Regions from separate parts of the Mesorhizobium sp. LNJC405B00 genome, predicted to be linked through region 1. Evidence: riboswitches for the same ligand, from Rfam matches in the RefSeq annotation. Region 1 holds a riboswitch; the other holds the start of a gene.

Region 1 (15,349 bases):
ATTGATGATCCGCGACGCCAGCGGCTGGCGCAGGGTGCGGGCGAAGGCCGCGCCGGCCAGCAGCCACAGCACATGGATGGCTACGATCATCAGGGTGAGAACCGCCAGCCTGGCCGGGATGCCGAGAGCATCGGCGCCGGCTGCGGTCGCGGAGCCAGCAAGGACCGCAGCAATCGCCACATAGGCTTTCGGGTTGGCAACGGCGAGCAGGAAGCCGCCGAGGAAGGTCGGCAGAACCGCGCTGCTGTCACGCGCGGCCAGCGGCGGCGCTGTCGCTATTCTGTAGGCGAGGTAGAGAATATAGGCGGCGGAAGCGACCGCCAGCACTGGCGCTACGCCCGGCATCGAGGTGAGGATAGCCTTGATGCCGGTGGCCACCACCAGCAGCACCGCGACCGTGCCTAAAATGATCCCCGATGTGTAGTGAAGCGAATTGCGCAGGCCGAAGGCGGCCCCTATCGCCGTGACGCTGATCGTCGCCGGGCCAGGACTGCCCATTACGACGGTTGCCGCCAGCACCAGCGCCAGCAATTGCTGCCAGGGCTGCGCCTGCGAAAGAATGTCTGCGGCCATGCTGCCTCTTCTCCCAATAATGGAGAACAGTGTGGCAAGGCGGACAGCCGTCGTCTTGGACGATCGTGCCGAACCTGCGCGGCTAGGCGCTGGCCTTGTCCAGCGCCACGAGATCCTCCGCGCTGAGCTTCAGCGATGCGGCGCGCACCAGGCTGTCGACCTGGTCCAGCGTCGTGGCGCTGGCGATCGGCGCGGTGATGCCGGGCTGCGCCATCACCCAGGCGAGTGCTACTTCCGCCTGCTTGGCCGAATGGCGCGCCGCCACAGTGTCGAGTGCGGCCAGAATGCGCATGCCGCGCGCATTGAGATAAGCCTTCACGCCGCCGCCGCGTTCACTTTTGCCGAGATCGGCCTCGCTACGGTATTTGCCGCTCAAAAACCCCTTGGCGAGGCTGAAATAGGTGATGACGCCGATATCCTCGGCCACGCACAGATCATGCAGCGGCCCGTCGAAGGATGAGCGGTCGTAGAGATTGTATTCCGGCTGCAGCACGCTGTAGCGCGGCAGCCCGCGCAGGCTGGCAACATCGAGCGCGGCGCGCAGCTGGCCGGCGTCAAGATTCGAGGCGCCGATATGGCGGACCTTGCCGGCAGCGAGCAGCTTCTGGTAGGCGCCGAGCGTCTCTTCGTACGGCGTGGTCGGGTCCGGCCAGTGCGACAAATAGAGGTCGATCACATCGGTCTGCAGCCGCTCAAGCGACGCCTCGACCGCCCTTTCGATATGGGCAGCGGACAGATCCTTCTTGCCTTGTCCCATATCCGAGCCGACTTTGGTGATGACGATGATCTTGTCACGGTTGCCGCGGCTTTTCATCCATTTGCCGATGATGGTCTCGGACTCGCCGCCCGCGTGGCCGGGCACCCAGCGCGAATAGGCATCGGCGGTATCGATAGCGTTGAGGCCGGCGTCGCCGAACCGGTCGAGCAGGTCGAAGGAGGTCTTCTCGTCCGCGGTCCAGCCGAAGACATTGCCGCCCAGGACCAGCGGCGCGATGGAAAGGTCGGTTTGACCGAGACGGCGTTTTTGCAAGACGGGGCTCCGTGGGGCTGGCGGCGGGCGACCCGAATGCTTCGGGCCGCAGCTAAGCTAGGTCTCGCCGCGCCGAGGTCAAAGGCCTCAGCCAATTTTTCCAGCGGGCCAGCGCTTCACAAAGGCGCGAGAGCTTCGCCTGCAGGCTCGCCGTGGTCTACTGGCTCACGAGGCGATCCGCTTCGCCACCTCTTCCAGCCAGTGGTCGCTGATACCCAGCGCCGCGAGATGCTGCAGCGTGTTGAGCACATAGTCCTCGTTGTTTCCGGACTGGCCGACGGCGCCACGGATAACACCTGCCGCATGCGCGGGGTCGAGCCCGCCGGCATACTGCTCATGCTGGCGGTCGACGATATAGGCGACCGCTTTCACTCTCTCTCCCGCGGCCGCCCCATTCCCGTCGAGGCTGACATCGAGCACACGCTCGAGGTAGACGCTGGTCACCAATTCGCGCTCGCGCAGATAGGTCAGCACCTCATCGCGCAGCTCGCCGGGCACGCGAAAGGCCAGCCCGATGCAGGAGCCGCCACGGTCGAGGCCTAGCACCAGGCCCGGCCGCTGGCGCGTGCCGCGATGCACGAAGGAATAGACGCACAGCGACCGGCGGTAGCCGTAAAGCCGCGCGCGCCGTGTCTCGACATGGGCGAATCCCGGTCGCCAGATCAGCGAGCCGTAGCCAAAAACCCAAAAATCGCCCATATCGCCAAGCCTGATTGCACGAGAGTGACGCCGCCGCATCGGAATCGGTGCTCTTCTGTTCTTTTTGCTTGTTGCGTAAGCCACAGTCCACCCGCAACACGCCCGCGTTAATGAAAGCCGCAGCATGACGTCAAGTGACGAGCGTCCGTCGAAGTTTCGCCACCGGCTGATGTGGCTCGCTGCCTTGGTCGTTATGCTGTTCGGCGCCTACAGCGCGGTCTGGTTCTATGTCGCCGGTCGCGTCAGCAGCGAAGCCGACAAGGCGGTGGCCTCGCTCAAGGACAAAGGCATCGAGGCCGGCTGCGCCAACCTCACCGTCAGCGGCTACCCCCTGCGTTTTGCCATCTCCTGTGACAATCTGGCTTACGAGGACGACGCCAGGAACGTTGCCGCCTCGGCAGGCAGCTTCAACTTCGTTGCAGAACTCATCCGGCCTTTGTCGCCCGCCGCCGAGTTGCGCGGGCCACTGCGGACCTCGGTGCCCGGGATGGCGCCGCTATGGATCGATTGGGACAATCTGCAGGCCAATGCCAAGCTCTCCTGGCCCTTGCCACGCAGCATTTCGCTGCAGGCCGAGAGCTTGTCCGGCCAGACCGATCCGGCCGACGACACCGACCCGGTTTCACTGTTCAGCGCCGGAACGGCGGCGGGCGAGTTGCGGCCGGACGGTCAGGACCTTGGCTATACCGGAAGCTTCACCGATCTTGAGATCGACGCCGACGCGATCGGCGGGCGCGTGCTGCCGCCGCTCGACGGCAGCGGCGACGCGACGCTGAAGAACGGCGTCGCGCTGATGAAGACGCAGGCCAGGAGCCTGCGCGGCCAGGCGGTCGGCATCCACAAGCTCGATCTGTCGTCGGGAACCGCGCGCATCACCGTCTCCGGCCCGGTGTCGGTCGACGCCAACGGCCAGGTCAATGCCGACCTGACGATCAAGCTGCAGGATCCCAAAGCCGTGGCGGCAATCCTCGCCACCGCAATCCCCGAGCAGAAGAGCCAGATCGAGCAAGGCTTTGCCGGTCTGGCGCTGCTCGGCAACGAACCGTCGATGCCGCTCAAGGTGGTGAAGGGCAAGGTCTCGCTCGGCTTCATTCCGCTGGGCAAGATCAAGCCGCTCGATTAGAGCAATTCCAGGAAAAGTGTGAGCAGTTTTCCGTCCGGAATTGCGTTAAAACAAAGAGATAGAGCATGATCGCAAAGAGCGGCAACGGCTTTTGGGGAGAGATCATGCTCGAGCAAGCCGACGCATGAACCGACCGGTGAAACTGCTGAGCGTTGGCGCGCTGACGCTGGATACCATCCTGCGCGTCGAAACCCTGCCCACGCATCAGGGCAAGTTCATCGCCTCGGACGGCATCCAGATCGCCTCGGGCATGGCGACAAGTGCTGCCTGCGCCGCCCGCCGTCTCGGCGCCGAGGTGTTCCTGTGGGCAAGTGCAGGTGACGATGCCGTCGGCGACCAATTGCTGGCCGGCATCGAGGCCGAGGGCGTCGATTGCCGCTTTGTCCGCCGCGTCGAAGGCGCCCGCTCGGCGCTGGCCGCGATCCTGGTCGACGCTCATGGCGAGCGCATCATCGTGCCCTTCTACGACCCAAAGGCGCAGGCCGACCCCGAGGCGGTGCCTGTCGCCGATCTTTCCGGCTTCGATGCCGTGCTGGTCGATGTGCGCTGGCCGGGCGCCGCCGCTCTTGCCTTGACCGCCGCGCGCGACGCCGGTTGCCCGGCAATCCTCGACGCCGACACGGCGCCGCTGGAGGTGCTGGAGCGTCTGTTGCCGCTGGCTTCGCACATCGTCGCTTCGGAGACGGCTGCACGCATTATCTGCGACCACGCGCTGGATCCCGAAACCGCCTGCGCCGACCTCGCCAGCCGCACAGACGCCTTTGTCGCGGTGACCGGCGGCGCCGCGGGAAGCTGGTGGCATGACCGGTCCGCCGGATGCGTGCGCCACATCGCGGCGCCGAAGATCAAGGCGGTCGACACGCTGGCCGCCGGCGACGTTTTCCACGGCGCCTTTGCTGTCGCGTTGGCGGAAACCATGCCGATCGAGCAGGCGTTGCGCTTTGCCAGCGCGGCGGCCGCGCTCAAATGCCAGCGCTTCGGCGGCCGGCTGGGGGCGCCAAACAGGGACGAGGCAATGGCCATGGTCGCGGCGACCTGGCCCGTCTGAAACAGATTTAACTTTTCACCGGGTGCTCGACCGCCTGCCGGCCGAAATCCGGCACGTCGATATCCTGGCCGGCCTCGATGATCGAACGGCGAACGGCCCGGGTGCGGGTGAACAGGTCGAACAGCTTGTCGCCGTCGCCCCAGCGGATCGCCCGCTGCAGCGAGGCGAGGTCCTCCGAAAAGCGCGCCAGCATTTCCAGGATGGCATCCTTGTTGTGCAGGCACACGTCGCGCCACATGGTCGGGTCGGAGGCGGCCAGACGGGTGAAGTCGCGGAAACCGGAAGCCGAATATTTGATCACTTCCGACTTGGTCACCGATTCCAGATCGTCGGCCGTGCCGACGATGTTGTAGGCAATGATGTGCGGAAGATGCGAAACGATGGCCAGCGTCATGTCATGATGCTGCGGGTCCATCGTGTCGATGTTGGAGCCGCAGCGCCGCCAGAATTCCGACAGCTTTTCCAGCGCGGCCGGATCGGTTCCCGGCAGGGGCGTGAAGATGCACCAGCGGTTTTCGAACAGCTCGGCGAAACCCGCATCCGGGCCCGATTTCTCCGTACCTGCCAGCGGGTGCCCCGGAATAAAGTGCACGCCGTCCGGTACATAGGGCTGCATTTGCGCAATGACCGAGGCCTTGGTCGAACCGACATCGGTGAGGATGGCGCCCTTTTTCAGCGCCGGCGCGATCTCTTGCGCCACCTCGCCCGACGATCCCACTGGCACCGAGACGATGATCAGGTCGGCATTGCGGACCGCTTCCCTGGCGTCGGTGGTGTAGCTCTCGCCAAGACCGAGCTCCTTCGCCCGTGCCAGCGTGGTCGGGCTGCGCGTCGCGATGGCGACATGGCGGGCCAGGCCCTCGCGGCGGATGATGCGGGCCAGCGACGAGCCAATCAGGCCGATGCCGACCAGCGCGATCTTTTCAAACATCGGTGAAGTCATTGTTTCAGCTTTTCAGGAATGTCGTGAGGGCATCGATGACGCCGCGATTGGCTTCTTCGGTGCCGACGCTCATGCGCAGCGCATTGGGAAAGCCATAGCCGGTAACGCGCCGCAATATATAGCCGCGCTGGGTGAGGTAGTCGTCCGCCGCCTCAGCCGAATGCTTCTTGTCGTCGGGAAAGTGGATGAGGACGAAATTGCCGACGCTGGGCGTCACGCGCAGCCCAAGCTTCGTCAGTTCTTCATTCAACCAGGTAAGCCAGGTCTCGTTGTGCAACGAACTGCGCTCGACATGGGCGCGGTCGCGGATGGCGGCAATGCCGGCCTCGATCGCTGTTGCGTTAACGTTGAAAGGGCCGCGAACACGGTTGATGGCATCGACGATGTGCAGTGGGCCATACATCCAGCCGATGCGCGCGCCGCCAAGGCCGAGCTTGGAGAAGGTGCGGGTCATGACCACATTCTGCGCGCTGCCCGCCAGCTCGATACCTGCCTCATAGTCATTGCGCCTGACGTACTCGGCATAGGCCGCGTCCAGCACCAGAAGCACGTTGCCCGGGAGCGCGGAATGCAGGCGGCGGACCTCCTGGAACGGCAGATAGGTGCCGGTCGGGTTGTTGGGATTGGCGAGGAAGATGATTTTGGTCCGCGGCGTCACCGCGGCCAGGATCGCGTCGACGTCGGCGCGCTCCTCGGTTTCCTTCACAGCAACCGGCTTGGCCCCCGCCGACTGAATGTAGATCTTGTAGACCATGAAGGCATGTTCGGTAAAAATCGCCTCATCGCCTGGCGCAAGATAGGTCTGCGCCAGCAGGCCAAGTATCTCGTCGGAACCGTTGGAGCAGATGATGTTTGCCGGGTTGAGGCCGTGCACCTCGGCGATCGCCTCGCGCAGCCGGCGGGCGGTGCCGTCGGGATAGACATCAAGCTTGCTGGCCACTTCGCGCGCGGCCTCGATCGCCTTCGGCGACGGGCCGAGCGGGTTCTCGTTCGACGACAATTTATGGACCTTGGCGACGCCGGCAGGTGCCGTGCTCTTGCCCGGCACATAGGCGTCGATGTCCATAATGCCCGCGCGGGGCGTCGGCCGTGCCTTGTCCGCTGTCTTGTCCATGTCGCAAACCCGTTGAGAACGCCTCCGTCCGGAGGCCGCAGCGGAAATACAAGCCGTAGCCGCGAATGTCGAGAGGCGGGCAATAGCTGGCCGTTGACGCCGGGCCGCACGAGTTCTAGAAGAACGCAACAGTTCCGTGGTGATTTGGCCGGTCGGCTTGCAGCCACGTTAAACAACTCGCTAAAGGGCCGTTTGCGTGACGTAACCGGCTTTGCGATCGCATTGCCGGTTTTTTATTGCCTGACGGCGGGCAAGGAGAGTCACATGGCCGCGCTCCGCGCTACAAAAACCAACAACGAGGCCGACAACCCGTCGAGCCCTGTGTTGCGTTTTGGCCCTGACAAGCCGCTGAAGCTCGACGCCGGCACGCTTTTGTCGCCGTTCCAGATCGCCTACCAGACATATGGCGCCCTCAACGATGCCCGCACCAACGCCATCCTGGTCTGCCACGCGCTGACCGGCGACCAGCATGTCGCCAGCACCAATCCGGTGACCGGCAAGCCCGGCTGGTGGGAAGTGCTGATCGGTCCCGGCAAGATCATCGACACCAACCGCTTCTTCGTCATTTGCTCCAACGTCATCGGCGGCTGCCTCGGCTCCACCGGTCCGGCCTCGACCAATCCCGCCACCGGCAAGCCCTACGGCCTCGACCTGCCAATCATCACCATCCGCGACATGGTGCGGGCGCAATTGATGCTGGTCGACCATTTCGGCATCGAAAAGCTGTTTTGCGTGCTCGGCGGCTCGATGGGCGGCATGCAGGTGCTGGAATGGGCGTCATGCTATTCCGAGCGCGTCTTCTCGGCCCTGCCGATCGCCACAGGCGCACGCCATTCCTCGCAGAACATCGCCTTCCACGAGGTCGGCCGCCAGGCTGTCATGGCTGATCCGGACTGGCATGGCGGCAAATATTTCGAGCACGGCAAGCGCCCGGAAAAGGGGCTCGCCGTGGCGCGCATGGCCGCCCACATCACCTATCTGTCGGAAGCCGCCCTGCATCGGAAATTCGGCCGCAATCTGCAGGACCGCGAAGCGCTGACCTTCGGTTTCGACGCAGATTTCCAGATCGAAAGCTATCTGCGCCACCAGGGCATGACATTCGTCGACCGCTTCGACGCCAACTCCTACCTCTACATGACCCGTTCGATGGATTATTTCGACCTCGCCGCCGACCATGGCGGCCGGTTGGCAGATGCCTTTGCCGGGACCAAGACCCGCTTCTGCCTGGTGTCCTTCACCTCGGACTGGCTGTTCCCGACCGAGGAGAGCCGCTCGATCGTGCATGCGCTCAACGCCGCCGGCGCCTCCGTCTCCTTCGTCGAGATCGACACCGACCGCGGCCATGATGCCTTCCTGCTCGATGAACCCGAACTGTTTGCCGCCATCAAGGGCTTCATCGGCTCGGCGGCCCGCGCAAGGGGGCTCGCCTCATGAGCGTCAATGGCAGCCAGCGCGTCGACCTCGAAGTCGTGGCCAACCTGATACCGCCGCAGTCGCGGGTGCTCGATGTCGGCTCCGGCGACGGCCTGCTGCTCGAACTCCTGCAGGAGACCAAGCAGGTCGACGGCCGCGGGCTGGAGCTGTCACAGCGCGGCGTCAATGAATGCGTGGCGCGCGGTCTCTCGGTCATCCAGGGCGATGCCGATACCGACCTCGAATTCTATCCGGACAAGGGTTTTGACTTCGTCGTCCTGTCTCAGACGCTGCAGGCGACCCGCAACCCGAAGCTGGTGCTCGACGAGTTGCTGCGAATCGGCAACCGCGCCATCGTCTCCTTCCCCAATTTCGGCCACTGGCGGGTGCGGCTGTCGCTGTTCGTCAATGGCCGGATGCCGGTGACCGCGGACCTGCCCTATTCCTGGTACGACACGCCCAACATCCATTTCTGCACCATCCGCGACTTCGTCAATCTGGTCGAGGAACTCGGCGCTTCGGTCGAGAAAGCCACCGCGCTCGACGGCAACGGCCAGAAGATCGGCCTGTCGATGCCATGGTGGTTCTGGAATTTCTTCGGCCAGCAAGCGGTGTTCTTGCTGAAGCGGTAGTTTGCCCCTATTCCAGCACGTCCGTCGCTTGTGCGGGTGCTGAACGCCATCGGCGATGATCACATCGGCGTGGGAGTTGTCGGTGCGCAAGGCCAGAATCTCCCGATAGGCTGATGAATCGTACCAGCCCCACGCATGCGCCCTGTCCGGAAACTCGATGACGATCAGATGCCCGGGCCATTCGTTTTCGACCACGTCCATGTCGCCGCCGTGGACAAGGAAGCGGCCGCCGAACGGCTCCAATGTGGCGTCGATCCTCTGCAGATACCCGACAATCTGCGGGCCCATTGTGACTTGACGCATATGGGCGACGGCGTAGGCGGCCATGGCTGAACTCCCTGTGAGATCGAAGCCCGACGACCGGCTTCGTTGGCGCAATCTGCAGACATGATGGCCATCGGTCGATTACGTCTGGGGTAATCGGCCGGCTTACCGGCGTCCTGGCTCAACAGTTTGTGATGACATTGCCGCTGGTTTTTTGTAGCGTCGAATCGAATGCCATCCCGGGTAAGGCTTGGACGGCGACCATCAAAACCTCCGGCCTCCAGGCATTTCGGGGCACAATCGAAGCAACATGTCCAAGGCAACCGACCTCGCTCCGCTGATCTCGGTGATCACACCGACGCACAATCGCCGCAGCAAGGTGGTGCGCGCCGTGGAGAGCGTGCTGGCGCAGAATTTTCCCCGGTTCGAACACATTGTCGTCGATGACGGCTCGACCGACGGTACGGCAGCCGCACTTGCCGAAATCCGCGATCCACGGCTGATCTATGTTGGCTCGAAATGGCGCGGCGCCAATGCCGCCCGTAATGCCGGCATCGAGCGGGCGCAGGCGCCGGTGGTGACATTCCTCGATTCCGACGACGTCTATTTGCCGGATCGCCTGGCGCGGACGCTGGAGCAGTTCGACAACAATCCCTCGCTCGAAGTGCTGATCAGTTCCTTCGTGTCGCTGAAGGGCAATCGCCGCACCAACTGCGTCAACCGCGAGGCGCTGCTGAGCCGCGACTCGCTGGAGCGGGCCCTTGTCGCGCAGACCATCTTCATTGCCGGGTCGGCAATCACCGCCCGGCGCGAGTCGCTGCTGGCCATCGGCGGCTACGACAGTGACGTCACGCGCATGCAGGATCGCGAATTGTTGCTGCGCTTTGCCCGTCGCAGCGGCGCGCAGCTGTCCGAAGTGATCGACTGGAAAAAGTACAACTCGGAGAATTCGATCTCCGGTCGCCGGGACGGCTATGTCGAAGCCTATGCGAGCTTGATCGACAAGCACCCCTATATCGCCGACCGCTACCCCTACATTCCGCCTTACATGATCGCCCGGCAGCTCATCGCCGATGCACTCAAGGGCAGGGTTTCGCAGGCGTTCTCCGGCTATATGGCCAACCGGTCGTCGAAGGCGCTTGGCTATTCGCTGCCGCAGCTGTTGCGTGGCTATGTCGGCGGCCGGCGCTGGCGCCGCGATCTCTATGCCGAATTTCGCGACAAATACGGTGCACGGCCGGCCTGAAGTTTGCCGACAAGCCGAGCAGCGGCTTTCCCCTCCGAACTGCCTCAAACCTCATTTGTCGAGTTCCGGCAGATATGGGTCGGAATATAGCCGCCGGTCGCGTTCGCCCTGCAGGCAGTCCATGGGTGCGGCGGCATCGATCGGGACCACGGTCGCATCGGCGATGCCGCTCACCTCCAGGATCAGCTTGCGGCGTATGGCGGTGGCGAACTCCGAGGCCGCATAGATCGGCAACACGAAGGAGCCGGGCCCACCGGTGACGCACTCGTCATAATACTGGTCGAGATGGCTGAAGGTCGGCGACGGGCTGATCAGGATCGGCAGGCCGTTGATGACAATACCCTTGGCTACAGCGGCATCGCGTGTCGTGGCGACGGGCGGCCCGGTGTTGTTGGGACCGTCGCCGGAAATGTCGATGACGCTGCGTGGCGCATCGAACCCCGTGCCCTCGAACAGCCCGGCGCCGAAGGCAAGCGCACCGGAAATCGAGGTGCCGCGAAAGCTGCGGAACGGCCGCGCTTCTATTCTGTCGGCGAAGGCGCTGGCGCTCTCTGCGCTGTCGATCACCTGCCAGGCGATGACGCCATCCTCGCGCACGACGCCCGCCCATTCGAAATAGGCAAGCGCGATGCGCCCGGTGGTTCCCGAGCGCGCGGCCTTGATGAAATCGGGATGCCTGAGCGCCTCGACATAGCCCGCGCGCTGCAGCGCGAACTCCCTCTCGTCCATCGACTGTGAGATGTCGACGGCCAGCACCAGTTCGACATCCACGGCAACGGCCGGGGCAGCCACGGGCGTGGTGCAGGCAAGGCAGGCAAGCAGGCTGAGCGCATCGAGCATGGCCGCACCACGGACGTTTCGACCCGTGAATCTTCGCCGCGATCGCGGCGAAATAAAGCCCCTTCTACTTCTTTCGCCGCACGGCCGCTTTCGGCGGCGGGTCGATGGCGCCGGTCCTGACTCGGGCGGGTTTCAGTGGCGCAGCACCCGTATCCTTCACGATGTTCAATGCGCGTGGAAAGAAATGACCATTGTGCAGTCCGCGCCCGATGTTGAGGATCGCGGTTTCCGGCAGGCGTTTCTCCAGCATGGACAGTACCCTTCGCAGCGAAGGACCATCGAACGCGTCCATCGCTTCGTCGATGATCACCCATTTCGGCTGCCGCAAGGCCAGCCTGGCGAAGGCCAGCGACCGCTGTTCGTCATCGTTGAGTTCACGCTCCCAGCGTGCGGAACGGTCGAGCGAGGATGACAGCCGCTCGAGGCCGACCTCGGCCAGCACCGCCCCAAAATCAGCATCGCCAGCCGGCGCCGAGCCATTCGGATGCAGCACTTCGCGTAACGTGCCGGCAGGAAAATACGGAACACGCGGCACGAAAATCGGCGTTTCTCCGGCCGGCAAGCCGATCCGCCCGCTGCCCCAGGGCCAAAGGCCGGCAATGGCGCGGAAGAACAATGTCTTGCCGGCGCCTGGGTCGCCGGTGATCATGACGCGCTCACCGGGATGGATCTCGACATGGCTGCCTGAAAGTTTGGTGCAGCCCTCCGGCGAGGCCACTTGGAGCTTCTCGAAGGTCAGGCTGCCATTGGCGTTATCGCCGAATTCGATGCGCTTTTCCTTGTCGTGCAACACATCGGTTTCATCGAGCGCAATGCGGAAGTCGGCAACGCGCATCAGCGTGGCGCGCCAGTCGGCGATGCCGCCGATATTGTTGATGAACCAGCGCAGCGACGAGTGCACCTGGTTGAAGGCGCCGACCGCCATCATCAACCCGCCAAAGCTGATGTCGCCTGAAAAATAGACCGGCGATGCAACCAGGATCGGCGCCACCACGGTGATCCAGCCATAGGTATCGGTCACCCAGGAAAGGTTGATCTGCGCTTTGTAGATGTTTCGCATCGCGCCCAGCACCGTGCCAAGGTCGATTTCGAGCCGTCTCTTGGCATCGGCTTCGCCGTGATAGAGCGCGATGGCGTCTACATTCTCGTTGACGCGCACCATCCCGGAACGCAGCTCGGCCTCGCGGGTGTAGCGGTCGCTGTTGAGGCGGATCAGCGGCCGCCCGACCAGCCAGCTCAGCCAGGAGGCGATGCCGGCATAGAGGAACGCGGCCCAGACCATGTAGCCCGGTATCGCCAGCGACCAGCCGTTGATGTGGAAGACGAAGCCCGACGAGAGTTGCCAAAGCACGCCGACGAACGACACCAGCAGGATGAAGGATTGCAGCAGGCCGACGCCGAGGTCCGTCGACAGATCGGACAGATGCGCGGCATCCTGCTGCATGCGCTGGTCGGGATTGACGCCGATGGCGCCGGCATTGGCGAGCCGGAAGGCCCGCGCCGGCCGCATCCATTGGTCGATCAGGTCGAGCGTCAGCGCCTCGCGCAGCTTCAGCCGGATCATCTGGTTGAGCCAGGTCTGAGCGATGTTGAGCAGCAGCAGCGTGCCGGCAATCACGGCAAAGATCATCAGCTGATGCAGGAAGGCCGCCATGTCGCGACGCGCCAGCGCATCGTAGAAAGGCTGGTTCCAGCGGTTGAGCAGAACCTGGCCGATCGACGTCGCGACGATGACCGCCATAATGCCGACCGACGTCCAGACCAGCCACTTGCGCACCGGTGAGCCTATCAGCGCCCGTTTGATCGTCGCTACCTGATCGCGCAGGCTGCTGGCTTCGACGGTTACCGGCTGAACGGTGGCGGACTTGTCCGGTTGATCAGCCATGCACGAGGTCCTTGCGTTCAGAAGCGTTGCTGAAACCAGATGGAGAGACTTGAAGGCATCCGCCGCTCAAACGGACCGCGAATGCATCTGCGACAGATAGGTGGGAAAAACCCACGCAACACCAGTTTTCATGATGATCACGAAGGTGTCACCTGACGCGTCGTCGATGTCACCCCTTCCGCCCGGCGGCCAAGCCGCGTCGCACCGTGCGGTGACAGTACCGGCACGAAGACACGGCGCGAGGCGCGCTGCGCGACCGGCACGCCCTGATAGAGCCGCTTCTGCGCCTCGACCACGATGACGCCGGAAAAGATCGGCCAGAACCGCCGGCCGGCGCGCTCCAGCACATTGTGGAACCGCATCATGAAGCGCCGCGGCGATGGCGGGAAGAACAGCGCGTCGGACCAGGAAGCCGGTGTGAAATTCGCCTCGCGCAGCAATTCTGTCAGCTGGCCGCGCGAGAACGGCCGGCCATTGCCGAACGGCGTGTGCTCGAACCGCGCCCAGACACCGCGCCGGTTGGGCACGACGATGACGACGCGCCCTGCCGGCGACAGCACCCGCCAGATCTCGTTCAGCGTCTCGCGCGGGTTTTCGACATGTTCGAGCGAATGCACGAGCAGCATGCGGTCGATGCAGGAATCGACCAGCGGCAGTTCCTCGTCGAAGACCAGCGCCGTAGCCGTCGGCCCGTTCGCCGGCCAGACGACGGCGCCTTGCGTAGCAGGCATGAAGGCAAACACCCGCTCGGCATCGGTGCCGAACCGCTCCAGCCACGGCAAGGTATAGCCGAGCCCGACCAGCCGCTCATTGGGCACTGTTGCCCATATTGAGGACAGCGCCATGGTGATCGAGCGTTCAGCCAGGCGGCCGAGCGTGGTCGAATAGAAGGAGCGGAGATCGACGATATCGGAATGCATGCGCGGGACGGTAGCTGCGATGCCGCCCAAGTTCAACAAAGCCGGCACGTTCTGCAAAGCTAGAGTGACATCGGCGGCCAAGCGCCCTATGTCTGCGCCAACAGATGGAGAGATGCCAATGCCCGTCGAAATCGAACAGTTCATGTGCCGCAGCGACAATTTCGGCGTGCTGGTGCATGACCCGAAAAGCGGCGAGACCGCCATTATCGACGCGCCCGAAGAAGCGCCGATCATTGCCGCGATCGAGCGTACCGGCTGGAAGCCGACGATGATCCTGACCACCCACCACCATGTCGACCATGTCGAGGCCAATCTGGCGCTGAAGGAGCGCTTCAAGCTGCGCATCGTCGGACCGGAGGCTGAAAAGGAAAAGATCCCCGGCATCGACGAGACCGTCGGGCAAGGCTCGGTCGTCCATCTCGGCGGCGAGCGGATCGATGTCATCGCCACGCCCGGCCACACTGCGGGCCATGTCTCCTATCATTTTCCGGCCTCGAAAGTGGCGTTCACCGCCGACACTTTGTTCGCGCTCGGCTGCGGCCGGCTGTTCGAATGCAAGCCGCCGGTGATGTATGAGTCGCTGAAGAAGCTCGCCGCACTCCCGGCGGACACGGTCATCTATTGCGGCCATGAGTATACGCTTTCGAACGCCCGCTTTGCGTTGACCGTCGACCCGACCAATTCGGCGCTCAGGGAACGCGCCGCCAAAATCGAGACCCTGCGCGCCGACAACAAGGCGACGCTGCCGACCACGATCGGCGAGGAATTGTCGACCAATCCGTTCCTGCGCTGGCACGACCCGGCGATCCGCAAGCATCTCGGTATGGAGGCGGCCCCGGACGCCGAAGTGTTCGCGGAAATCCGCAAGCGCAAGGACAATTTCTGAGCATCGTACCGGGATCAGCCATGACCAGCGCCGCTGAAATCATCGCCACGCTCGGCCTCAAGCCGCATCCGGAAGGCGGCTGGTATGCCGAGACCTTTCGCGACGGCGCCGGTGGCGCGCGTGGCCATTCGACGGCGATCTATTTCCTCCTCGAACAGGACCAGATTTCGGCCTGGCACCGGGTCAAGGACGCGGCCGAGGTCTGGCACTTCCATGCCGGAGCACCGCTGGCGCTGTCAATCTGGGAGGAAGGCAGTCCAAAGGTTAACCAGGTGATCGAGCAGGTGCTCGGCATTGAACTTGCGGCGGGCGAGCGGCCGCAGATCGTCGTGCCGGCCGGCTGGTGGCAATCGGCGCGCAGCCTCGGCGAATGGACGTTGGTCGGCTGCACCGTGGCGCCGGGCTTCGACTTCGCCGCGTTTGAAATGGCCGAGCCGGGCTGGCAGCCTTAGGCCAGAAGAAAACCAAGAGTTATGCAGAGCTGGGCGGCGTAGTACAGCACCCAGACCGCATAACGGATGCCGGCGCGATAGGGTGCTATTGCCGGAACCAGGAATTTCTCCGCGGCAAGCAGCCCGTCCGATGCCATGAACATAACAGCGCCGCCGATGACCCACGGATTGTCGAGCGTCAACGCCGAGATGCCCATCGCCAGAATGGCCGCGATATAGACGGCGATCGGCACCCGCAGGCCGGGACTGACACGGCGCCAGAGTGCTGCCAGCATGACGAC
Region 2 (15,349 bases), on a different contig from region 1:
AAGCGGCAATGGCCGGACGGCACTTTGCGCCGGGCAGCTCAGGTCTTTTGCGAGTTGAGCTTGGCGCCGTTGCCATTGTCCTTGTCCATCTCCTTGACGATGCCCATGAAGCCACGCAGCATGCGCTCCATATAGCTCATCGTCTTGTCGAAATCCTCTTCGCTCGGCAATTTCGACTCGAGACGGGCCGACAGCGAATTCTCCAACCTGGCGACGCGTTCGTCCATTGCCTTCATCGAGGCCTGCAAACGCTCGACCTCGTCCTGGAAGGCGGCGCGTTCGTCGGCGGCCATCTTGCAGACGAGCTGGCCGGAGCGCTCTTCGCAGATCGACATGGCGCCGGTCCGGGTGTCCATGCGGACATAGCCGTTGGCCGATTTTTCCAGCCGGTAGTGGTCGGCCTCCTCCGACCAGGCCGATGCCGCGACCAGCGAGACCAGTGCGGCGGGGATCAGTATGTGCTGCAGACGCATGTTCCATCCTCCACGAGCCAGTGTTCGCAACCTATCACAGCTTTGCGCCGTAAATGCGGACGAGTTGCCCTTCCCCGCATGATCGGTTCGGATTATAGCGCAACCATGTCTCAGATTATCTACAAGATCGCGCCCGAAGCGCTTTGGCGCGAGGCCGAGAAAAACGGCCGTTTCACCGGCGCTCCGATCGATATCGCCGACGGCTTCATCCATTTCTCCACCGCTGATCAGGTCAGGGAGACGGCGGCGAAGCATTTCGCCGGCCAGATGGATTTGCTGCTGATCGCCATCGACGGGGCGCTGCTCGGTGACGCGCTGAAGTACGAGGTCTCGCGGGGCGGCGCGCTGTTTCCGCATCTTTACGGCGAGCTCGACCTGAAGACAGTCCTGTGGGTGCGGCCATTGCCGCTGGGCGCCGACGGCACGCATCAATTCCCGGCGCTGGAGGCCGAATGAGCGTGTTCGACCGCATCGGCCAGAAACTGCTGTTCACCTTCGACCCTGAAACGGCGCATGGCATGTCGATCGCGGCGCTGCGATGCGGTCTGCCGGTCGGCGGGCGGACGGTGCGCGACGACAGGTTGAAGCTCAGCCTCTGTGGCATCGCCTTCCCCAATCCGCTCGGCATGGCCGCCGGCTACGACAAGAACGCCGAAGTGCCCGACGCGCTGCTTGGCCTCGGCTTCGGCTTTGCCGAAGTCGGCACCGTGACGCCGCTGCCGCAAGCGGGCAATCCGAAGCCGCGCATCTTCCGGCTGACCCAGGATGACGCGGTGATCAACCGCCTGGGCTTCAACAATGAGGGCCACGAGGCGGCGGAAAAACGCCTTGCCGCGCGCCAGGGACGCGGCGGCATTGTCGGCGTCAACATCGGCGCCAACAAGGACAGCGCCGATCGTGTCCGTGACTATGAGTTGGGCGTTTCCCGCTTTGCGAAATACGCCAGCTATCTCACCGTCAACATCTCGTCGCCCAACACGCCCGGCCTGCGCACCATGCAGGCGCGCGAACAGCTCGGCGAACTTCTGGCTCGCGTCGTATCGGCGCGTGCCTCGGCATCGGCCCAGCCACCAATCTTCCTCAAGATCGCACCTGATCTGGTCGAGGCCGAGCTGGAGGACATCGCCGCCGAGGTCAGCGAAAAGCAGATCGACGGGGTCATCGTCTCCAACACGACGCTGGCGCGGACCGGATTGCGTAGCACCACCAGCGAGACCGGAGGGCTCTCCGGCAAGCCGCTGTTCGAACGCTCGACGATCGTGCTGGCCAAGATGCGCAAACTGCTCGGGCCGGAGTGCGCCATCATCGGCGTCGGCGGTGTCGATTCTGCCGAGACGGCTCTGGAAAAAATCCGCGCCGGCGCCGATCTGGTGCAACTCTACACCGGCATGATCTATGCCGGCCCCGCGCTGCCAGGCCGCATTCTTTCAGGCATGGTGCGCTTTGCAGAAAAGGAAAGGCTGACGTCTTTGCGCGAACTGCGCGACAGCCGGCTCGATCAGTGGGCTGCCAAGGCGCTCTAAAAAGCCGTGCGCAGCCTGAGCCGCAGGATGGCCAGCAGGCTGAAGCCGCGCACCAGCAGGAAAACGTGCAGCGCCGCCCACAGGCCGCGATTGCCGAGAGACGGCGCCAAGCTGAACAATGCGGCGCTGAAGGCCAGGAACGACACCAGCATCATGTTGCGCATGTCGCGCGACCACGTGGCGCCGATGAAGACGCCGTCCATCTGGAAGGCCAGCACGCCGCTCAACGGTGTCAGTGCCGCCCACGGCAGATAGATGTCGGCAGCAGCACGAACGTCCTGCGACGTGGTGATCAAAGAAATCAGGCCGGCGCCGCCGAGCCAGAAGATCAGCGTCGCGGTTCCGGCGAGGCCGAACCCCCAGAACAAGGTCAGACGCACCGCCCGGCGGAACGCCGTCTCGGCGCGTGCGCCGATCGCGCGTCCCGCCAACTGCTCGGCGGCTGTGGCAAAACCGTCGAGGAAATAGCCGGCGACGAGAAAGAAGTTCATCAGCACGGCATTGGCGGCCAGCGTCAGCGTGCCGAACTGCGCGCCCTGGCGGGTGAACAGCGCGAAAGCGGCGAGCAGCGAGAACGAGCGGATCATGATATCGCGGTTGAGCGACAGCATGCGCAGGAAAGCGGGCATGTCGAGCAGGCGATGCCGCGGCAGGCGGGGTGCGGCCCGGAACCGCCAGACAACGATGGCGAGACCCAGCAGCATGGCCAGACATTCGCCGGTGACGGTCGCCCAGGCCACGCCGGCGACGCCCCAGCCAAGCTTCAGGCCGAGCAGGATGCAAAGCACGATGTTGATGCCGTTGAGCACCGCCTGCAGCATCAGCCCAAGCCCGCCCTCGCCGCGTCCAAGGACATAGCCGAGGATGGCGTAGTTGATCAGCGTGAAGGGGGCGGCGAGCATTCTGATGTGGATATAGACGCCCATCGCCTCGCCGACGCGCGCTTCGCCGCCGATGAATTTCTGGCCGGCGATGGCGATCAGCGGCGCAAGGACGACAAGCACGATGCCGGCGGCGGCCGCGATCAGCACGGCGCGCCAGAACACCGCCTGCTCCTCGGTTTCGTCGCCGCGCCCAAACGCCTGGGCGACGAGGCCGGTGGTGCCGGAGCGCAGGAAATTGAAGGTGCTGAAGACGACGTCGAAGACCAGGGCCCCGGCCGCCAGGCCGCCGAGCAGGGCGGCATCGCCGAACTGCCCGACCACCGCCGTGTCGACGATGCCGAGCAGCGGCGTCGTCAGATAGGCGAGCGTCATCGGCACGGCGATGGCGAGCACCGAACGATTGGTGACGGCGAAGGGTCTCGCGTCGGCTGGGGTTGCACCCGTGTCCAGGGGATTGCTGCCTTGCTGGTTGCGGCTTGATCGAACAGCCGATGTGCCCCATTTTCCCGCCACCGCGCAATCACTCTTGCCGTGACGGCCAACCGAAATGTTCTTCTGGCGCGAGCCCGCCGGATCCCAGTACTGGTTTTAAGCAATTCCCAAAGGGAAGCGCTACGCGCTTCTCCCGGGAAAACCGCTGCACACTTTTCCTGGAATTGCTTTAGCCATGCCCCTGCAGATCGTCCATCATCCCGACTACGATGCCGGCTTCGCCGTCAATCATCGCTTTCCGATGAGCAAATATCCGCTGCTGATGCAGGCCTTGCATATCAGGGGTCTGATCCATGCCGGGGCGCTGTCGATGCCCGAGCCGGCGCCGGCCTCCTGGCTGAAGCTCGCCCATGCGGCTGATTATGTCGTCCAGGTCATCACGTGTTCAGTGCCTGAAAAGATCGAGCGCGAGATCGGCTTTCCCGTGGGACCGCGCGTTTCGCTCAGGGCGCAACTCGCCGCCGGCGGCACGGTGCTGGCGGCGCGACTGGCGCTTATCAATGGCATTGCCTGCAACAGCGCCGGCGGCAGCCACCATGCGCGGCGCGCGCAAGGCGCGGGCTTCTGCACCTTCAACGATGTTGCCGTCGCTTCGCTGGTGCTGCTAGCCGAAGACGCGGTGAAAAACATCCTGATCGTCGATCTCGATGTGCATCAGGGCGACGGCACCGCGGACATCCTGAAAGACGAGCCACGCGCGTTCACCTTTTCCATGCATGGCGAGCGCAATTATCCGGTGCGCAAGATTGCCTCCGATCTCGACGTTGCCCTGCCGGACGGCACCGGCGATGGCGCCTATCTCGAACGGCTGGGTGTCCTCCTGCCGGAGCTCTCGGCCAAGGCGCACTGGGACATCGTCTTCTACAATGCCGGTGTCGACGTGCATGCCGAGGACCGGCTTGGCCGGCTGTCGCTCAGCGATGACGGCGTGCGTGCCCGCGACGCCATGGTGATCGGTCATTTCCGCGCGCTGGGCATCCCGGTCTGCGGTGTCATCGGCGGCGGCTATTCGACCGATGTCGCAGCGCTGGCCGCGCGCCACGCCATCCTGTTCGAGGTGGCGTCGGACTTTGCCTGAGTGGCCTTCGGTTTGAGCACAATCTTTTCCGAAAACCGGTTGCCACTTTTCGGGATCATGCCTCCGCTTCACTTCCGGTAGTTCGCGACCCTGAGCAGGATGAACACCGGCACGACGATCGCGGCGCCGAGCAGGATATAGCCCAAGAAGCGATAGACCGCGTTGAAGCCAAGATTCCACAGATCGATGAAGAAACCCTGGATGCGGTAGAAGACGTCCATCGGCGTCCAGCCGAACGCATTCATGACCAGGCCGACGAGGAACGACACGACCAGCAGCTTGACGATCACCCTGACGGGCGAGTCACCGAGAAAGCGCGTCACTGTGGACAAGGGGCCTGCCTCCAGATTGGTGTGCCCGGATTCGGGGTACAAACCACGAATACGCACTTGCTGCGCCCACATCAAGGCAGGCGGACTGGCGCAATCGGTCGGGGTTTCCAACAGCCGTTTACGAAGAGCTGTCCAAGGGCGATTGCCCGAAGCACGCCCGTCATGATATCGAGAGGCCAATGCGGGTATGATGTAATGGTAGCTTGTCAGCTTCCCAAGCTGAACGCGAGGGTTCGATTCCCTCTACCCGCTCCAGTTCCTATCCCACCTCCCGCAAGATAAAATCGTGCAGCATCTTGGCTGCCGGCGACAGGACGCGGTTCTTCACCGTGATCAGGCTGTAGGGGCGGACCTCGATGTCAAACTCGGTCTGGACGACATCGATGGCGCCGGCGAGACCGTCGGGGTTCTGGATGAATTTTGCCACCTGGATCGACACCGGGGCGATGGCGTCGGACTGCGCCACCATGACCAGTGTGAGCAGCAGGGACGAGGTGTTAAGGATGCGGTCCGGCAGGGCGATGTTGCGGTTCAGGAAATTGCTCTCCATCGCCTGGCGCAGCGGCGACCCGCCCGACTGGAACACCCAGTCGAAGGCGGCGGTGTCCTCCAGCCGCACCGCCCTCCCATTGTTAAGAGGATGGCCATTGCTCAGCGGGTGGCCGCGACGCACGATCAGGCAGGCCTTCTCGACGCCGATGACACGGGATTCGAACAGCCGCGGATTGAGGTCTTCGGGAACACGGGCTATGATGAAATCATGGCGCGTGGCGATCAGTTCGCGCGCCAGCACATTCGACGTCTCGACCTGCATGGTAATTTCGATGCGCGGATAGAGGCGGCGTATCTCGCGGATCGCCGGGACCGCCAGTTCGATCGCCGGCGCCGTCACCGCGCCAAGGAACACCGAGCCGCCCTTGCCGGCCTTGAGCTCCGATATTTCGCGGTCGGCCTCGCGCATTTCGAGCAGGATCGAGCGCGCGCGCCGGGCCAGCGCCTTGCCGTAAGGGGTGAGTGTGATGCCGCGCGGCAGCCTTTCGCAGAGCTTCACCTCGAGCACCGCTTCCATCTCGGAAATCATGCGCGAGGCCGCCGGCTGCGAGATGTTCATCACCTGGGCGGCAGCACTCACCCGACCGTGATCGTCGAGTGCTGCGATCATGCGCATGTGACGCAGGCTCAAGCCGCTACGCAGAAGTGTCTCGCCATCGCCCGGCAATTCATCGTAACCGCTTGAAATTCCCTGAGGACCTCGTAAAGCCGCCATGCCTTTTCCCGCTTCCGCCACTGTTCCAGCCCGGTTTAGTCATATACCGGTTTTGGTATAGCAACCACCGAAGATCGCATTTGACAGTTATGGCAAAGGGTCACACTTTCGCGCGTCCTCAAGACTTGACGGTCGATGACGAGCAAAATCGTATCGATTTAAATCAAAACTGAGGGCCGATTGGGAGGATACCGGAGATCGATTATGACGGCGGCGGCGCTTTGGCGCATCCGCCCGACTGCGCGGCCCGCGAAGCCCCGAGGTGTCGCGTCCATCAACCAGGGAGAGTTTTACGTGAAAATCATCAAGACACTGGCCGCCGTCGCGGCCCTTGGCATCGCTGCCATGACCTACTCGGCGCACGCAGCCGACAAGGGTCTTGTCGGCGTGCTGATGCCGACCAAGACCTCGCAGCGCTGGATCAATGACGGCGATGCCGTCAAGTCCCAGCTCGAAGCTCTCGGCTACACGGTCGACCTGCAGTACGCGCAGGACGACATCCCCAACCAGCTCAGCCAGCTGGAAAACGAAATCACCAAGGGCCCGAAGGCGCTGATCATCGCTTCGATCGACGGCACGACCCTGTCGGACGCGCTGCAGAAGGCCGCTGACGCCGGCGTCGTCGTCGTCGCCTATGACCGCCTGATCAAGAAGACCGCCAATGTCGATTACTACACCACCTTCGACAATTTCGGCGTCGGCGTGATCCAGGCGAACTCGCTGGTCAAGGGCCTCAAGGAGCGCTTCCCGAACACCAAGCCGTGGAACGTCGAACTGTTCGGCGGCTCGCCGGACGACAACAACGCCTTCTTCTTCTACAACGGCGCAATCTCGGTGCTGCAGCCGCTGATCGATGACGGCTCGATCAAGATCAAGTCCGGCCAGACCGGCATGGACAAGGTCGGCACGCTGCGCTGGCTCGCCGCCACCGCCCAGGCGCGCATGGACAACCTTCTGTCGGCCAACTACTCGGACGGCAGCCGCGTCGATGGCGTTCTGTCGCCCTATGACGGCCTGTCGCGCGGCATCACCGCTTCGCTGCGCGCCGTCGGTTACGGCACCGACGCCCAGCCGTGGCCGATCGTGACCGGCCAGGACGCCGAGACCGCTTCGGTCAAGCTGATCATCACGGGCGAGCAATACTCGACCGTGTTCAAGGACACCCGCGAACTGGCCAAGGCCACCGTCGAACTCGTCGACAAGGTGCTCTCGGGCGGCAAGCCGGACGGCCTGGATGAAAAGACCTACAACAACGACGTCAAGGTCGTTCCCTCGATCCTTTTGACGCCGCATGAGGTCGACAAGTCGAACTACCAGGCACTGGTCGTCGACTCCGGCTACATCAAGGCCGACGAACTGAAGTAATCCGTTTAGAAAGACAGGGGTCCTGCGCGACGCAGGACCCCTTTCCGTTCACAAGCGACCCCGGTATTGTTTCTACCGGACTTAGTTTGCGTGCATGTCGTTGTCTCAAACCGCAAGCAATTTTGAGCGACATGCAACAGGAGGAGCTTGCCCTGATGACGACGATTTTGGAGATGCGCGACATCACCAAGACCTTCCCCGGCGTGAAGGCGCTGTCGAACGTCAACCTCAGCGTCGAAGAAGGCGAGATCCACGCCGTGGTTGGCGAGAACGGCGCCGGCAAGTCGACGCTGATGAAGGTTCTGTCGGGCGTCTATCCCGCCGGCACATATGACGGCCAGATCATTTTTCAGGGTCAGGAATGCCAGTTCAAAGGTATCCATGACAGCGAACACAAGGGCATCGTCATCATCCACCAGGAGCTAGCGCTGGTGCCGATGCTGTCGATCACCGAAAATATCTTCCTCGGCAACGAAAACGCCCGATACGGCGTCATCGACTGGGATGCCAACGAGGCGCGCACCGCTGCCCTGTTGAAGAAGGTGGGCCTCAAGGAGGACCCCAAGACACTGATCACCAATATCGGCGTCGGCAAGCAGCAGCTGGTCGAGATCGCCAAGGCGCTGAGCAAGGACGTCAAGCTTTTGATCCTCGATGAGCCGACCGCGTCGCTCAGCGAGAAAGACAGCCAGGCGCTGCTCGATCTTCTGCTCGAATTCAAGCGGCAAGGCATGACCTCGATCCTGATCTCGCACAAGCTCAACGAGATCAACCGGGTCGCCGACAAGGTAACCGTCATCCGTGACGGGCGCACCATCGAGACGCTGGCCAAGAAGGATATCTCCGAAGACCGCATCATCACCTCGATGGTCGGCCGTTCGCTAGACGACCGCTATCCGCCGCGCGAGCCCAAGATCGGCGAAGTCGTGTTCGAGGTGAAGAACTGGTCGGTCTATCACCCGCTCCATGCCGAGCGGCAGGTGATCAAGGGCATCGACATCAATGTGCGCAAGGGCGAGGTGGTCGGCATCGCCGGGCTGATGGGCGCCGGCCGCACCGAATTCGCCATGAGCCTGTTCGGCCGCTCCTATGGCCGCCGCATCACCGGCGAAGTGCTGCTCAAGGGCAAGCCGGTCGATGTCTCCTCGGTAAGCAAGGCGGTCCAACACGGCATCGCCTATGTCACCGAGGACCGCAAGACCTACGGCCTCAACCTCATCGACCATATCAAGCATAACATTACGCTGGCCAATCTCGACGGCGTGTCGCGCCACAGCGTGATCGACGACATGCGCGAACTTGCGGTCGCCAACGACTATCGCAAGAAGACCAATATCCGTGCGTCAAGCGTCTATCAGATGACCGGCAATCTTTCCGGCGGCAACCAGCAGAAGGTGGTGCTGTCGAAATGGTTGTTTGCCGACCCTGACGTGCTGATCCTCGACGAGCCGACACGCGGCATCGATGTCGGCGCCAAGTATGAAATCTACACGATCATCGCGCGCCTTGCCTCGGAGGGTAAGGCGATCGTGGTCATCTCGTCGGAAATGCCGGAATTGCTGGGGATTACCGACCGCATCTACGTCATGAACGAAGGGCGCATGGTGGGCGAAATGCCCGCGGCGGAAGCAAGCCAGGAAAAGATAATGCGCGCCATCGTCCGGGGAGAAGGAAAAGCAGCATGAGCACCGAAAGCGCCCCCGCCCCGCAGGGCAACGTCGCCGACGAACAGCGCCCGCGCATCGCCGTCTCGGCGCTGGCGACGAATTTACGCGAATACGGGCTGATCATAGCCCTGATCGTCATCATGCTGTTCTTCCAGTTCACCACGTCGGGGACGTTGTTCAAGCCGGTCAACCTCAGCAATCTGGTGCAGCAGAACTCCTTCATCATCGTGATGGCGCTGGGCATGCTGCTGGTGATCGTATCGGGCTATATCGACCTCAGCGTCGGATCGGTCGCCGGTTTCATCGGCGCGCTGGCGGCAAACATGATGGTCATCTGGCAACTCGGACCGCTGAGCAATCCGCTGGTGGTTTCGATCGTCTGCCTGGTCGCGGGTGGCCTGATCGGCGCCGCGCAAGGGTATTGGATCGCCTATCACCGGATACCGAGCTTCATCGTCACGCTGGCCGGCATGCTGATCTTCCGCGGCATTTGCCAGGCGTTGCTTGGCGGCGGCTCGTCGGTGGGTCCGCTTCCCGACGACTTCAAGATGCTCAGCTCCGGCTTCATCCCGGATGTGATCGGCCCACTGACGCTCGTCCCGCCGGTCGTGAACGCAGCCGGCAAGACCATCATGGGCAGCGGCGTGACCCTGCACATGACGACGGTCGTGCTGGGGCTGATCGCCGTGCTCGCCTATGCCTATTTCGGGGTCCGCACCCGGCGCAAACGAGAACGCCATGGTTATGAGGCCGAGCCCTTCACCCTGTTCGTGGTCAAGACGCTGGTCGCCAGCGCGCTGGCGCTGTTCCTGGTCTATGAGTTTGCCAGCTACCGCGGCCTGCCGGTGGTGCTGCTGGTCATGGGCGTGCTGATCACGCTGTTCGTCTTCGTCACCAAGCGCATGACCATCGGGAGGCGCATCTACGCCATGGGCGGCAATCCCAAGGCGGCGCAGCTGTCGGGCATCAACACCGAGCGGCTGACGCTGATGGTGTTCATCAATATGGGCGTGCTGTCGGCGCTTGGCGGCCTGATCATCGCGGCTCGTCTCGGCCAGGCGGTGCCGGCGGCGGGTCTCGGCTCGGAGCTCGACGTCATCGCCGCAGTGTTCATCGGCGGCGCCTCGGCGATGGGCGGCGTCGGCCAGGTCATCGGGGCAGTCGTCGGCGGCTTCATCATGGGCGTGATGAACAACGGCATGTCGATCATGGGCGTCAATGTCGACTGGCAGCAGGTGGTCAAAGGCCTGGTGCTGCTCGGCGCCGTGATCTTCGACGTCTACAACAAGAACAAGGCCTGACAAGCTTCAGGCGAGGCAAGCAGGAGGCATACGGTCGCGGCGCAGCCGGCAAGTTGTCGGCACAAGAAGTCCCCCGAGGGATGGAGCTCGCGAGCGCAATCCGGACGAAGAGTTCAACCCGTGGCGCGGCGAGGTCCGAGCCGCGCAGGTCAAGGTTTGCCAAGGGGCAACCCGGCCAAGGCACATGAGAGAGGATTTCATCATGCTAATCTCCCAGATCCTCGACGACGCCGAGACCATCCGCGTCGTCGCCCGCAATGGCGGCGGCAAGACCAGGATCATCAACGGCGCCCGCAGCGTCTATTCGCTGGCCATGGAAGCCGCGCGCACCGGAACGGCCCTCGCCGCGCTGATCGAGCGCAAGGGGTTCGGTGAAGCGATAGACCTCGACGCCGTCTACAAGAAGGGCCGGCTGGTGTCCCCGATCAACCATCCCGATCCTGCGCATCTGCATCTGACCGGCACCGGCCTGACCCATCTCGGCTCGGCGGCGACGCGCGATTCCATGCACAAGAAGCTCAGCGATGGCGGCGAGGAGCAGCTTACCGATTCCATGAAGATGTTCCGCATGGGGCTCGAAGGCGGCAAGCCGGCCAAGGGCCAGACCGGCGTGCAGCCGGAATGGTTCTACAAGGGCAACGGCACCATGGCGGTGGCGCCGGGCGCCGCACTGATGTCGCCGGCCTTTGCGCAGGACGCCGGCGAGGAGCCGGAAATCGCCGGCATCTATGTCATCGGCGACGACGGCGCGCCGTTCCGCGTCGGCTTCACGCTGTCGAACGAGTTTTCCGATCATGTTACCGAGCGGGTGAACTATCTGTTCCTGGCACATTCCAAACTGCGCAACGCCTCGTTCGGGCCGGAAATCCTGATCGGCGACCTGCCGGCCGACGTCAGGGGCTCATCGCGAATCTATCGCGACAGCAATTTGCTGTGGGAAAAGCCGTTCCTGTCGGGCGAAGCGAACATGTCGCACACAATCGCCAATCTCGAACATCATCACTTCAAATATTCGGCCTTCCGCCAGCCGGGCGACGTGCATGTGCACATGTTCGGCACGGCGACGCTGTCCTTTGCCGACGGCATCAAGACTCAGGCCGGCGACGTTTTCGAGATCGAGGCCGCGGATTTCGGCCTGCCGCTGCGCAACCCGCTGGAGATTGAGCAGCCGGTTAAGGTGGCGGTGAAGGCGCTTTGAGGCAGCATCACAATTTGGGAGCCGGAAATGAACGGAATGCGGCTTGTCATTGTGTTCACGGGCGTGGCCCTGTTCCTGACCCAACCGTCGGTGGCCTTTAGCGCCGGCCAGTGCAGCCCGAAGTCCTATCGTGAAGCCCGTTTGGCGATGACGAGCCGTCTTCTGGCAACCGGCTATTCGAAAGCCCAGGTGAGCTTTCTGATGCGCAACACGGATCACATGACATCAGCGCTTCGCAGCGACAGGCTGAACAACAATGGCAAGGTCTGCGGCATCGACTCCGCCAAGGCCCATGTCCTCGGTTGCCTCGACAAGCAGTTGTTCCCGTTGAAGCGCGGCTCAAACGCTTCGCTCGACGAGGTCAAACTGACCGAAGGCTTTTGGGGCAGGAAACGTTTGGCCGCACGCGAACTGCTGTTTATCGGCCATTTTCATGCCTGCCTTGGCGCCGCGAAATCGTATCTCTTTCGCGGCTGACGCCGGCGGACGGGACTCAATAGATATCGAAATCGAAATACTTGGCCTGGATCTTCTTGTAAGTGCCGTCGGCGACGATGGCGTCTATCGCCGCGTTGAGCTTGTCGCGAAGTGCCGTGTCCTCCAGGCGGACAGCGATGCCGGCTTGCGTCTCGGTGCCCTTGACGTCACCGACAAGCTTGCAGCAGCCGTCGCTCGCCTTCTTCAGCCAGTCCATCAGAACGAATTTGTCGGAGATGACGGCGTCGAGACGGCCGTTCTGCAAGTCGGTGATCGCCTCTTCCTGGGTGGGGTAGAGTTTCGCCTCGGCGCCGGCCTTGCCATAGGCGTCCTGCGCATAGTCGGCCTGGGTGGTCGAGGCCTGCGCGCCCACCGTCTTGCCGGCAAGGGCTGCCGGTTCGGTGGAAGTGAGGTCGCTGTCCTTGGGCGCCACCAGCGCCAGCGGCGTCGTGTAGTATTTGTTGGTGAAGGCGACCTGTTTCTTGCGCTCCTCGGTGATGCTCATCGAGGCGATGATGGCGTCGAACTTTTTCGCCTGCAGCGCCGGGATGATGCCGTCCCAGTCCTGGGTGACGATCTCGCACTCGACCTTCATCTGCGCACACAGCGCATTGGCGATGTCGATGTCGAAGCCCTCGATCTTGCCGTCCGCGGTGATGGTGTTGAAGGGCGGATAAGCGCCCTCGGTGCCGATCTTCAATTTCTCCTGCGCCTCAGCCAGCGAGCCGGCCGATATCACCAGCATGGCAGCGCCCGCTGCCGATATGATCCATCTTGAAATCTGCATTTTGGTTCCCCTTGCGCGCCGTTCTCTTGCCGGCCACCGAAAGGCAGCCAAGCATGGTGAGGCAGCGCAGGCAAGTATTTTGCCTGACGGTGATCGAAGGTTCAGCCGGCGGGGCGGAAATGCTTGGAGAGCTTGAGGCCTTGCGCCTGGTAATTCGAGCCGAGATCGGTGCCGTAAAGCGCCTGCGGCCGCTTCAGCATGTGTTCGTAGACCAGCCGGCCGACGATCTGGCCGTGGTCGAGGATGAACGGCACTTCGTGGCTGCGCACTTCGAGCACCGCCCGGCTGCCGGTGCCGCCTGAGGCCGAATGGCCGAAGCCCGGATCGAAGAAGCCGGCATAGTGAACACGGAATTCGCCAACCAGCGGATCGAAGGGCGTCATCTCGGCGGCGTAGAGCGGCGGCACGTGCACGGCTTCGCGGCTGACCAGGATGTAGAACTCGTCCGGGTCGAGCACCAGTTCGCCGGCGCCGCTCTTATAGAGCGGCTCCCAGAAATCGACGGCATCCTGGGCGGCGCGCTTGTCGACATCGACCAAGCCGGTGTGATGCTTGCCGCGATAGCCGACCAGGCCGTTCTGGTCGCCGTCAAGATCGATCGACAGCGCAATGCCGCCGCCGGAAATGTTGGGCGGCTCGGTCGCCACCAGCATCTCGGCGCGGTGCAATTCGTTCAGTTCTGCCTCCGACAACAGCGCGTTGCCGGTGCGAAAGCGGATCTGCGACAGCCTCGATCCGGCGCGTACGACGATCGGGAAGGTGCGCGGACTGACTTCGAGATAAAGCGGCCCGTGATAGCCGGGGGCGATCTTGTCGAACTCATGGCCGCGATCGGTCATCACCCGGGTGAAGATGTCGAGCCGGCCGGTCGAGCTCTTCGGGTTGGCCGAGGCCGACACATTTGCGGGCAGCGCCAGGCTTTCGAGCAGCGGCACGATGTAGACGCAGCCGGTTTCCAGCACCGCGCCCTCGGCGAGACTGAACTCATGCAATTTCAGCCGGTGAAGCTTGTCGGCCACCAGATGATCGGGACCCGGCAGGAAGGAGGCGCGCACGCGAAAAGCCTTGTCGCCGAGCCTGAGATCGAGGCTCGCCGGCTGCACCTGGTCGACATCGAGCGCGCGCGGCGACTTCAGCGCGCCGGACTGAAACAGCGCGGAAATGTCCTGATCGGGAAGAATGCCTGTCTGCCGCAAAAGGCTGGCTCCGCTCCAAGGTCGGTCTCTTTGTGGCAGGTTCTTGCCGCAAAACCGCTGGATATTATTGCGGAACCTGCCTGGTACAAACCTCTTAATGAAGCCGGCAATTGACGCAAGCGCAGGTGAGGTCTAAAGGGTCGTTATCCCGTGGTGATTTGGCCGGTCGGCTTGCAGCCACGTTAAACAAGTCGCTAAAGGACCGTCGGGCCGCAAGGCCATATGGACCGGTTGCGACTTTCGCGGCCGGTTTTTTTGTGTCTGGAACAAAAACGATGAGCACCAAGAAGCGTAACTGGAAACCTCAGACCGCACTCGTGCACGGGGGAACGCTGCGTTCCCAGTTCGGCGAGACGTCCGAAGCGATGTACCTCACCCAAGGCTATGTCTACGAGACGGCGCAGGCTGCCGAGGCCCGTTTCAAGGGCGAGGAGCCGGGCTTCATCTATTCGCGCTATGCCAACCCTACCGTCGACATGTTCGAAAAGCGCATGTGCGCGCTGGAGGGTGCCGAAGATGCGCGCGCCACGGCGTCCGGCATGGCGGCGGTGACGGCAGCGCTCCTGTGCAGCGCCAAGGCCGGCGACCATATCGTTGCGGCGCTCGCGCTGTTCGGCTCCTGCCGCTGGGTGGTGGAGACGCTGGCGCCGAAATACGGCATCGAGGCAACGCTGGTCGACGGCACCGACGTCGCCAACTGGGAAAAGGCGGTGCGGCCGAACACGAAACTGTTCTTCCTGGAAAGCCCGACCAATCCGACGCTGGAAGTGGTCGACATCGCAGCGGTGGCGGCGCTCGCCACCTCGATCGGCGCCAGGCTGATCGTCGACAATGTCTTTGCCACGCCCTTGCAGCAGAAGCCCTTGCAGCTCGGCGCCCATATCGTCGTCTACTCCGCGACCAAGCACATTGACGGCCAGGGACGCTGTCTCGGCGGCATCATCCTGTCGGACAAGAAATGGATCGACGAGAATTTGCACGACTATTTCCGCCACACCGGCCCGAGCCTGTCGCCGTTCAACGCCTGGACGCTGCTCAAGGGCCTGGAGACGCTGCCGGTTCGGGTGCGCCAGCAGACGGAAAGCGCGGCCAAGATCGCGGATTTCCTGGCAGGACGGCCGGAAATCGCCCGCGTCATCTATCCCGGCCGCGCCGACCACCCGCAGGCCGACATCGTCAAGAAGCAGATGACGGGCGGATCGACGCTGATCTGCCTCGACGTCAAGGGCGGCAAGCAGGCGGCCTTCGCCTTGCAGAACGCGCTCGACATCGTGCTGATCTCCAACAATCTCGGCGACGCCAAGAGCCT

The links. A riboswitch is a leader RNA that binds a small molecule or an ion and turns the genes downstream of it on or off. The one in region 1 is predicted to bind S-adenosylmethionine.
Region 2: it holds a riboswitch for S-adenosylmethionine, as region 1 does, so the genes downstream of both, X756_RS143115 (O-succinylhomoserine sulfhydrylase) here and X756_RS142145 (homoserine O-acetyltransferase) in region 1, are expected to answer to the same signal.

What each region holds. Positions count from the first base shown of each region.
Region 1 is NZ_AYWC01000014.1:87,382-102,730, forward strand. It holds gene X756_RS142180 (LysE family translocator) at 1-573, opposite strand, end outside; gene X756_RS142175 (aldo/keto reductase) at 656-1,603, opposite strand; gene X756_RS142170 (gamma-glutamylcyclotransferase) at 1,769-2,302, opposite strand; gene X756_RS142165 (DUF2125 domain-containing protein) at 2,427-3,425, shown strand; gene X756_RS142160 (sugar kinase) at 3,550-4,473, shown strand; gene X756_RS142155 (prephenate/arogenate dehydrogenase family protein) at 4,481-5,416, opposite strand; gene hisC (histidinol-phosphate transaminase) at 5,421-6,530, opposite strand; SAM riboswitch at 6,657-6,734, shown strand; gene X756_RS142145 (homoserine O-acetyltransferase) at 6,795-7,964, shown strand; gene metW (methionine biosynthesis protein MetW) at 7,961-8,575, shown strand; partial or broken gene X756_RS1000000168025 (DUF1330 domain-containing protein) at 8,678-8,902, opposite strand; gene X756_RS142130 (glycosyltransferase family 2 protein) at 9,150-10,085, shown strand; gene X756_RS142125 (DUF1194 domain-containing protein) at 10,137-10,925, opposite strand; gene X756_RS142120 (ABC transporter ATP-binding protein/permease) at 10,990-12,810, opposite strand; gene X756_RS142115 (methyltransferase domain-containing protein) at 12,948-13,730, opposite strand; gene gloB (hydroxyacylglutathione hydrolase) at 13,849-14,616, shown strand; gene X756_RS142105 (cupin domain-containing protein) at 14,637-15,068, shown strand; gene X756_RS142100 (lysoplasmalogenase) at 15,065-15,349, opposite strand, start outside.
Region 2 is NZ_AYWC01000013.1:139,523-154,871, reverse strand. It holds gene X756_RS143040 (hypothetical protein) at 39-473, opposite strand; gene X756_RS143045 (DUF952 domain-containing protein) at 579-929, shown strand; gene X756_RS143050 (quinone-dependent dihydroorotate dehydrogenase) at 926-1,996, shown strand; gene X756_RS143055 (MATE family efflux transporter) at 1,993-3,330, opposite strand; gene X756_RS143060 (histone deacetylase) at 3,548-4,450, shown strand; gene X756_RS143065 (DUF6460 domain-containing protein) at 4,519-4,782, opposite strand; tRNA gene X756_RS143070 (tRNA-Gly) at 4,964-5,037, shown strand; gene X756_RS143075 (LysR family transcriptional regulator) at 5,042-6,049, opposite strand; gene chvE (multiple monosaccharide ABC transporter substrate-binding protein) at 6,344-7,414, shown strand; gene mmsA (multiple monosaccharide ABC transporter ATP-binding protein) at 7,567-9,099, shown strand; gene mmsB (multiple monosaccharide ABC transporter permease) at 9,096-10,382, shown strand; gene araD1 (AraD1 family protein) at 10,585-11,580, shown strand; gene X756_RS143100 (hypothetical protein) at 11,608-12,057, shown strand; gene X756_RS143105 (ABC transporter substrate-binding protein) at 12,074-12,844, opposite strand; gene X756_RS143110 (2'-deoxycytidine 5'-triphosphate deaminase) at 12,946-14,040, opposite strand; SAM riboswitch at 14,181-14,258, shown strand; gene X756_RS143115 (O-succinylhomoserine sulfhydrylase) at 14,316-15,349, shown strand, end outside.